DNA from 3 places in the Alteromonas sp. AWJ4_199 genome. Region 2 is predicted to be linked to each of the others. Evidence: predicted binding sites of a transcription regulator. Region 2 holds the regulator's gene; each other region holds the start of a gene.
What was found. The regulator sigma-54, encoded in region 2, starts transcription at its own class of promoters, with help from an activator protein. The targets are predictions, from matches to a motif close to GTTGGCACGNNNNTNGNNT.
Positions count from the first base shown of each region.

Region 1: the regulator sigma-54 is predicted to act here: its motif matches at 1,614-1,632, upstream of xdp1 (exosortase-dependent surface protein XDP1).
Region 3: the regulator sigma-54 is predicted to act here: its motif matches at 1,840-1,858, upstream of nirB (nitrite reductase large subunit NirB).

Region 1 is NZ_JBSWUR010000001.1:781,905-785,192, forward strand. It holds gene pssA (CDP-diacylglycerol--serine O-phosphatidyltransferase) at 1-174, opposite strand, end outside; gene xdp1 (exosortase-dependent surface protein XDP1) at 564-1,499, shown strand; gene xdp1 (exosortase-dependent surface protein XDP1) at 1,681-2,592, shown strand; gene prsT (XrtA/PEP-CTERM system TPR-repeat protein PrsT) at 2,698-3,288, shown strand, end outside.
Region 2 is NZ_JBSWUR010000001.1:1,493,660-1,496,947, reverse strand. It holds gene ptsN (PTS IIA-like nitrogen regulatory protein PtsN) at 1-230, opposite strand, end outside; gene hpf (ribosome hibernation promoting factor) at 244-531, opposite strand; gene ACXAER_RS06515 (RNA polymerase factor sigma-54) at 562-2,043, opposite strand; gene lptB (LPS export ABC transporter ATP-binding protein) at 2,117-2,842, opposite strand; gene lptA (lipopolysaccharide transport periplasmic protein LptA) at 2,845-3,288, opposite strand, start outside.
Region 3 is NZ_JBSWUR010000001.1:1,632,100-1,635,387, reverse strand. It holds gene ACXAER_RS07080 (SulP family inorganic anion transporter) at 157-1,722, shown strand; gene nirB (nitrite reductase large subunit NirB) at 2,034-3,288, shown strand, end outside.

The sequences.
Region 1 (3,288 bases), 710 kb from region 2:
TCGTGCTACGCGCCCATCCAAACCATCAAATATCATTGCCACAAAAATTGCGACAGCGGCTGCTTCAAAGCGGCCGTTCATTGATGATACAACAGCAAAGAAACCAGAAAACAAACCTGCTGTTGTTAATAAATTGGGAAGTAAGTATATCCCTTTACGTTTTTGTTCAGACATATGTCCTCGTACTTCTACATATACAATTGTGGTAATTATTTCATAGATATGCGTGAACGCATAGCAAAGTAAAAATACAGCCAGCTTCCACACATTAATTTCTGCGATATCACATTCAAAAAGCTATGCAATACATTTAGATGAGTCCACTTTATCAAATGAGGACAACGCACAAAGGTTAACAATTTAGAACCTGCTTCCTTAAGTACCTCACCAATCAGTAATAACTAGGTATACGGCCACATACCTTAAACAGGTCACCGTTCATATATCATACAACCCCATGTTGTAATTAAGTACTTCCCCAAAAAGTGTGTGCATATAGATAGTACAACGCTTGGAAGGTTTGTACTTGAAGCGCTATGCGCTTTTTATATAGGAAAGTAATTATGCGATTACTAGACAAAACCTTTTCTTCCAAGACCTTGCTATTACTTTCGATGGCGCTGGTATCGACGCTGAGCGCCAATTCAGCATTTGCCACCAATTATAAAAAGCATGATTACTCCTACTGCGGCTTATCGGGTGGCAGCAACACCCAGAGTAAGCAGTGTAACTCTCCGCTTGGTGAGTATACCTATGATCTAGTCGACGATGGTGTTTACAATAGTGTTAACCCTGATAACTCTCCTGTGGAGATTGATGGCGTAAACATTTCTTTGTCTGCATTTTCAGATACTAATAATGTGACTGGCGAAACAGTGGTTGCCGCTAGCCTACAAAAAATCTCAAATACTTGGGCTTATGGAGTTACCAATAATGACGAAGCTTACTACAACGGTAGTTCTGACCATGCTATCGACAACCTAAACTATTATTATGAAGGTAGTAAGGCTGCTTATAAAAGCGGAGTGACCAATGTTGAGCGTGATTATGACTTCGTACTGCTTTCATTTGACTCTGCAGTAACACTAACTGGCGCGAGCTTTTCATGGCTATATAGTAGTAACGATAGTCAAGTTTCAGTAGCTGCCTTAAATGACACCTCTACTTTGACCTCTGGTGTAAATACATGGAGTGATATTGTTGCAGATGCGCTTACTTCGGCATCTTACGATATCGAGAACTGTGACTACCTAGAACACCGTGCAGATTTTGCATTCACTGAATCTGCGCAATATTGGCTCGTAGGGGCATACAACACAGTATTTGGCAATATTGGTGGATACATTGGCAACGATGCTTTCAAACTTGCTAATGTTGGTTTCTCAATTACCGAAACGACAGGAACACCGGATACTACAGAAGTGTCTGAGCCTGGTACTATCGGCTTATTAATGGCTTGCTCTCTATTCGCCATATGGCGCCGTAAAAAAGCCATTTAAGACAATTAGACTTTAGATCACTGGTAGGTGGTACAACCTGTCAGTTTTTTTTACTAAGACTAACTCATATGTATTGCATTTAAAAAAAAACGAATAAAAATCAACTACATAAAATGTGGCACAAAAATCGCTAGGTACTCGGTAATTTTATGAAGCAAATTCAGGTTCGGTAGTAATCCATATGAAGTTTTTAGGTTTAGCGACAGTTTTTCTTGTATTTTCTGGAAACGTATTAGGAAGTGACAGCAGTTTAGATGAAGGAACTTACTCGTTGGTGAATAACGGCATTTCATATTCACTGATCGGTGATTCTGCAAACGGAACCGCCGTTACTACGGTTGACGGAAAAACAGTTTATGTTGGGCTTACTGCTTGGTCTGATACAGGTTATTACGACAGTCGGTATGATTCATATACCTCTTCGCGTTACCTTGATGAAAACGATGACTTGGTTAGAAATCAGGGCAATCTCGATGGCTGGATAAACTCGAGCAACAACGCGGTAGGTTATGGACTTATAAATAAAGATTCTACGAACCAGAGTAACTATGAAACTTCTAGTGACTACGGAGATGCTCATACAATAGACAATAAAAGAACAGGCGATAGAGGAAAACAAGACTTCGACATGGTTTTGCTGTCCTTCAGTGAAAAAGTTACTTTAACGTCTGGTTCATTTTCTTCGATCTACCGTTATAGAGGACGATCTTCTAAAGAAGTAACTGTGGTAGGTCTGGACGATATTGAAAAATTTGAAAGTGGCGGAAACTTTACATGGAGTGATATTGCTTCTACTAGCGCTATAGAAGCTGCAACGCGTCACTATTCTGTTGGAAGTCAAGTGGGCAACTATTATCAATCTGAATTTACAGGCTTGAGTGCCGCCCAATACTGGTTAGTGGGTGCATACAATACCATTTTCGATAACAATGCGTCTCAAGACAGTGACTTTGGCTTCAAATTGTCAGCACTTGGATTTTCGATCGACAATGGTCCTGATACACCTCCTACCCAAGTAAGCGAGCCAGGTGCCCTTGCACTAATGAGTTTGGGTTTGGGGCTTGTACTTTACAGACGTAAACGTCGCGTTTAATAGTTTAAAAACGCTTAGAAAACACGTATCTTTATAAGGTGGCTTAGGCCACCTTTTTTTATGCTATTTTTAAGCCAGCAGCTTGGCTATGTATTGAAGGTTAATATGGATTTTTTTAATAATAAAAAGCGTGTTGTAAAACGCGCCGTTGTCTCTGCAGTTGCCTCTTCATTAATCGCTTTCAACAGTTTTGCTACTACGTCAGAGGACTATGAAAAAGCACTTACTGCGTTTAATCAAAACGAATACGACGAAGCCTATATTCACCTTAAAAATAGCTTACAGAAAGACCCACAGAACCTCGCAGCCAAAATTTTGATGGGCGAGATACTACTTATTAATGGCTACCTTACTGCGGCTGAGATGGAGTTTGTTGAAGCTCTGGAGATGGGTGCTGATATCAACCTTTTAGCTGAACCACTTGGCAACACATGGCTTTTTCTAAACAGATATCAAGAGATTGTAGACTTTGGTGATTTGAACAAGCTATCGGGTGATGCAGAGCGCGAGTGGTTGATGATCCGTGCAACAGCTTGTATCAGATTGGAAGACGAGCAATGCGCCTTAAGCGACTACAACACTATCGTTTCCCGTACGCCAGACTTCGTGCCTGCCATTAATGGTCTCGCCTCTATTGCCCTTCAAAATGAAGATTTAGCCAAAGCAACGTCTCTTATCAACAAAGCCATGTCGTTA
Region 2 (3,288 bases):
ATTACCTTCTCAAGGCCTGCTAGGCGGCCGTGGGGCAGTGCTATGCCGTTACCTATACCCGTGCTACCCATACGTTCTCGAGCCATCAAGCTATTTAAAACCGTTGCCTGGTCGATGTTATCGTTATGCTTGGCAGCGATATCAGCGATGATCTCAAGAATTCGCTTTTTACTATTACACTGAACCGCACACTCGGTGCGGTCCAGACTTACGATGGCTTGTATATCCATGCTTAATTAACTACTAATGTTTTTTCAGTTTTTCCTTATGCTTGATTACCTGCCGGTCGAGTTTATCAACCATGCTGTCAATCGCCGCATACATGTCGGTATTTTCTGAGGATGCGAATACTTCAGCGCCACTTAAATGAACAGTCGCTTCAGCTTTTTGATTTAATTTTTCAACGTTCAGGATGACATGCACATTAGAAATGTGATCAAAGTGACGTTCAAGTTTGCTGAACTTCGTATCGACATAATTACGCAAAGAGTCGGTGATTTCGACATGATGACCAGTAAGGTTGATTTGCATATTTCGTCTTCCTTATATTATTAAGCCCGGTTAGATAAGGCTTTTGCGTTGGTTCGACGGCGGGATCGATAACGATTCCCGGTATTTTGCTATTGTTCGCCGAGCGACTTTTATGCCTTGCTCGGCCAACAATGAAGCAATCTTGCTATCACTTAGCGGCTTGCTAGGATTTTCCGCAGCCACTAACTTCTTGATCAAAGCACGAATCGCTGTAGATGAACACTCACCACCTGACTCGGTTGCTACGTGGCTTGAGAAGAAATACTTCAATTCAAAGATGCCACGGGGCGTATGCATATACTTCTGTGTTGTCACACGCGAAATAGTCGATTCGTGCATATCTACCATTTCTGCGACATCATTTAGCACCATTGGTTTCATCATTTCCGGGCCGTGCTCAAAAAAGCCCATTTGCTGCTGCACAATGCAATTTGCAACCTTCATCAAGGTATCGTTGCGAGATTCAAGGCTCTTTATGAACCACTTAGCCTCTTGCATGTGTGAGCGGATGAATTGTGAATCGCTGCTGTTCTTGGCACGGCGACTCATTGCTGCGTACGTTTGATTTACGCTTAATTTAGGCAGACTGTCGGGGTTCAGCTCAACCACCCAACGGCCATTTTTCTTGGTTACTGAGACATCAGGAATAACGTATTCAGGCTCTTTAGTAACTAAAGCACTACCTGGGCGAGGATTCAAGGTTTGGAGTAAACGCATTGCTTCGCGCAGCTGATCTTCTTTCAATCGGCTCTTACGCATTAGCGTGCGGTAGTCTTTACTGCTCAGTAAGTCTGAATATTCCTCAATAAGCTGCTTCGCTTCAGCAAGCCACGGTGTGTCTTCTGAAAACTGGCGCAATTGCACCATAAGACACTCTTGAGGTGTACGAGAACCTGAACCAATGGGGTCGAACATTTGAATGCGCTTAAGCACACATTCTATTTCGTCCATTTCGATAGGCTCTTCTAAGTCATCGTCATTAACAGCATCTAAGATATCGTCAAGGGTAACGGTTAGATAACCGGATTCGTCGATTGAGTCGATGATAGCCGTAGCAATAGCGCGGTCAGTGTCTGAAAAGTGAGTGAGGCGCATTTGCCAAAGCAAATGCTCTTGGATGTCTTCGGTAGTTTCACCTTGGAAGATTTGTTCGTCATCATTAGACGGGCCAGGCGCAGGCGCAGAAGAGGCGGAGTAGTACTCGTCCCAGGTGCTGTCGATAGGCAGCTCATCGGGAAGGTCGTTCTTCTCCAGTGCATCTCCTGCCTCTAGCGTGTCGCTTGATGCAGAAGCTGTCGCTTCAGCAGCACTATCGTCACTATCGACATTGTTCTTTTCTACTTGTGGCTCGTCGTTACCTTCTTCCACTTCTAACAGTGGATTAGAGTCGAGTGCCTCTTGAATCTCTTGCTGAAGATCAAGCGTAGAAAGCTGCAGCAGCTTGATGGCCTGCTGCAACTGAGGTGTCATGGTAAGTTGTTGGCTAAATTTTAGCTGTAAAGATGGTTTCATCTACGTCTTATTTAAATGCTCTAAATTGAATATACCAGAGCGAAACTGAAAAATGACAATTCGGTTACATTAACTATAGCCTGAATTGTTCGCCTAGGTATACATCCCTTACTTTTTGATTACTTAAAACCTGTTCCGCGGTTCCTTGCGCAATAAGCTCACCATGACTCACAATGTACGCCTTTTCGCAAACATCCAATGTTTCGCGTACGTTATGGTCCGTGATAAGGATACCAATACCCCTATCGCGAAGATGCTGTATTATCTTCTTTATATCATTAACTGATATTGGATCAACACCAGCAAATGGTTCGTCTAACAAAATAAATTGTGGTTTCGCTGCCAAAGCGCGAGCAATCTCTACGCGACGACGTTCTCCCCCTGACAAACTCATGCCCGTACTATTACGTATATGGTTGATATTAAATTCATCAAGTAGTGCATCAGCTTCTTCTTCTTGCTGTTGTGAATTTAAATCTTTACGGGTTTGCAAAATGGCCATGATATTTTCATATACCGTAAGCTTTCTAAATATTGATGCCTCTTGCGGGAGGTAGCCTATACCGCGGCGTGCGCGCTCATGCATTGGCTGGTGAGTAAGCTCATTATCATCAATTTCGATTTTGCCTTTGTCTAAGTTGACTAAGCCTACAATCATGTAAAAAGTGGTGGTCTTACCAGCGCCGTTAGGGCCGAGAAGACCGACAATTTGACCGGTAGACACTGAAAGGCTTACATCGCGAACAACCTGTCGCGATTTATACGATTTAGCAAGGTTTTTAGCGCTCAAAGTTGCCATTGCTATTCATTGTCCTCGTTGTCTTTCTTAGACGATGTTTTACGAATGGTGTCAGGAGTAAATACTGTGGTTACACGACCTTCACCATCTTCACCGGCACCACCCGTTGCAAGCAATTGTTCAGTAATCATATCGAACGTAATCTTATCACCTTGCACTTTACTGGTATCTTGCTGTAGCTCAGCATTACCCGCCAGAGAAATAGTGCGATTAATTACTTCATAGCGAATTTCATTGGCTTTCGCTGATACCGGTGTACCGTCTTCTAGTGATTGAGAATAGCTAGCAGGGTTGCCACGGGCGATAAATATTTCACGGCCGCTGCCATCTGTAGCTATTACTTCTACTTCATCAGCTTCGATTAGGAGTGAACCTTGGGTAATAAGTACATCTTCCTTGTACAGCGCGGTTTTGTTTTTACCATCAATAAACTGGGTGTTTGACCC
Region 3 (3,288 bases), 140 kb from region 2:
GCAGTGTTTATGCATCAGTAACAATCTATTAAAAGATTTTAAGCTACAATGGTGATAGAATCGCCGAAAAATCATCCTGCCTACTTGGTGTACTGCTATCACGCGGTGTACGCCACGGTGGGTTGTTGTGTTTAACATCTTAGCTTCTGAGAGAACATGTTCGATTTAATTACCAGTAAAGACAGCAACGTTAAAAACGACGTGCTATCAGGTATTACCGTGGCGCTAGCCTTGGTCCCTGAAGCCGTAGCATTTGCATTTGTAGCCGGCGTAGAACCAATGATTGGTCTTTATGCGGCTTTCATGATGGGCTTGATCACTTCCGCTATTGGTGGCCGCCCAGGAATGATTTCTGGAGCTACTGGCGCCATGGCCGTTGTAATGGTGGCACTGGTTGCCCAACACGGCGTGCAGTATTTATTTGCCGCGGTTATTTTGGCAGGTTTACTGCAAATAATGTGCGGTATTTTCAAGCTCGGGAAGTTTATTCGACTGGTGCCATATCCGGTAATGCTAGGCTTCGTAAATGGTTTGGCGATTGTTATTTTCCTGGCGCAGTTAGGCCAGTTCAAAGTCACTAACGCAGCCGGTGAGTTGCAGTGGATGGAAGGTACGCTGCTATATTGGATGTTAGGGCTTGTGGCGTTAACTATGGCTATTATCTATTTACTACCAAAGCTAACTAAAGCTGTACCTGCGTCGCTGGTAGCGATTGTTACGGTAACCTTGTTAGTACACGGTCTTGACCTTGAAGCGCGCACTGTAATCGACTTTGTTCGCGATTTGCTACCAGCTGACCAGCGCGATACCGCAACGCTAGCGGGTGAACTTCCTAGCTTTGCTATTCCTATGGTGCCGTTCACCTGGGAAACCTTCATGATCATTTTGCCTACCTCAGTGATTCTTTGCTTGGTTGGTCTTATAGAATCGCTTCTTACCCTTTCATTAATTGATGAAATGACGGACACCCGCGGACGTGGTAACAAAGAGTGCGTTGGCCAAGGCGTTGCAAATACCGTAAACGGTTTCTTTGGCGGTATGGGCGGTTGCGCCATGATTGGCCAAAGTATGATTAATATTAACTCTGGTGGCCGTGGCCGCTTGTCTGGTATCACCGCGGCGGTTGTATTATTAGGCTTTATTCTATTTGCTGCTCCGCTAATTGAAATGATTCCTCTCGCTGCCCTTGTTGGCGTTATGTTCGTGGTGGTTATCGCTACATTTGAGTGGGCGTCATTCAGAATTATTCGCGGCGTAAACAAAGAGGATGCGTTCGTACTTTTCCTAGTAACAGGCGTTACCGTTATCGCTGACCTGGCTATTGCGGTTGTGGTGGGTGTTATCGTTTCCGCACTGGTGTTTGCATGGAAACACGCTCGTCATATCGAAGCGAGATCCCATATCGATAACGACGGTTGGAAAGTCTATGAGCTAGACGGCCCGCTGTTCTTCGGCTCGGTATCGCATTTCAAAGACCTGTTTGATATTGCCAACGACCCTAACGATGTAGTTATTGACTTCAAAGACTCTCGCATTTGGGATTCATCAGGTATTGATGCGCTAGATACCCTTGCTGACAAATACGAAGAGCAGGGTAAAAAGCTACACATTCGCCATATCAGTGATGAGTGTCGCTCACTGCTTCGCAAGGCCGATAAGTTTGTTGAAATTAATGTGGTTGAAGATCCTCGCTATCGCGTAGCGACGGATAAGCTGGCCTAAGTTATTTGAAAGCCTTAATGCACCAAGTAAACACAGTTTTGCGTTTGTTTGGTGCAGTTGTGAAGTCTGAATAATGCTTATTTTGTAGTAAATCAAATAAAAACAATTGCTTACGGTTTTGGCACTGAACTTGGATAGCTATAAGCGTAAAGTGTGTTTTGGTGATTTGTGTCAATCGCTGAAAATTGTGTGATTTATAACACTCCGTAAAATGTGTTAGCCGACCTAAACCGTTGGCAAAATAGGCAACGAAGCCCGCATCAACGAAAGTTGAAGCGGGCTTTTTTTTGTCCCGAAAAAAGGGGAATACCATGACTTCATTGGACTCAAAAACGCAAATTGTCGTCGTAGGCAACGGCATGGTGGGGCATCATTTTGTTGAGCAGCTTCACCAAAGCGATGCCAATGTAGAAATAACCGTTTTATGCGGTGAGTCACGCCTTGCGTACGACCGCGTTTATCTGTCATCTTTTTTTAGCGGCGCGAGTGCTGATGACTTAGCGCTTACTACACCCGCTCAGTACGCCGAGTGGGGCGTAAACGTAGTTACCAATGCCTTGGTTACCGATATAGACCGTGACAATAATAAGGTGACGACTTCAGAAGGGCAGGTGTTTAGCTACGATAAGCTTGTGCTAGCCACGGGCTCATACCCATTTGTGCCACCCATCCCTGGCAACGATCAAGAGCATTGCTTGGTGTACCGTACTATAGACGATCTACTCGCTATTGAAGCTTCAGCAGCGGTTAGCAAAGTAGGGGTTGTTGTTGGTGGTGGGCTGTTGGGTTTAGAAGCTGCTAACGCATTAAAGCAAGCTGGTCTCGACACCCACGTGGTTGAGTTTGCCCCGCAGCTTATGGCGGTACAGCTAGACCAAGCAGGTGGTAACGTTCTTAAGGACAAAATTGAAGCGTTGGGCGTTACGGTTCACACTCAAAAGGCAACGCAAACTATTGAGGCCGGTGATAACTGCCGCTATAAAATGGTGTTTGCTGACGGCACTGCACTAGAAACTGACATGATTCTTTTTTCTGCTGGTATTCGACCTTCCGACCAGCTCGGCAGAAAGTCAGCGCTAACACTGGGTGAGCGCGGCGGTATTGTCATTGATAACCACTGCGTGACATCTGACCCAAACATTTACGCTGTGGGTGAATGTGCGCTGTGGGATAATAAAATCTTTGGCCTGGTAGCACCTGGATATACCATGGCGCGCACGGCTGTAAGTCATATCACCGGCGGCGATGCCGAGTTCACAGGCGCAGATATGAGTACCAAACTCAAGCTAATGGGCGTTGAAGTGGGCTCAATTGGCGATGCCCATGAACGTACAGAAGGTGCGCTTAGCTACACCTACTTAAATCAGCCTGAAGGCGTGTATAAAAAGCTGGTAGTAGATAGCGAGCAAAAGCTTGTGCTTGGTGCTGTACTCGTTGGCGATACCAGCGACTACGATACGCTATTACAATATGCGCTTAACAGCATCGAATTGCCTGAACATCCAGAGAGCCTCATTCTGCCATCATCTGATGCCGCACCAGCATTAGGTGCCGATGCACTGCCAG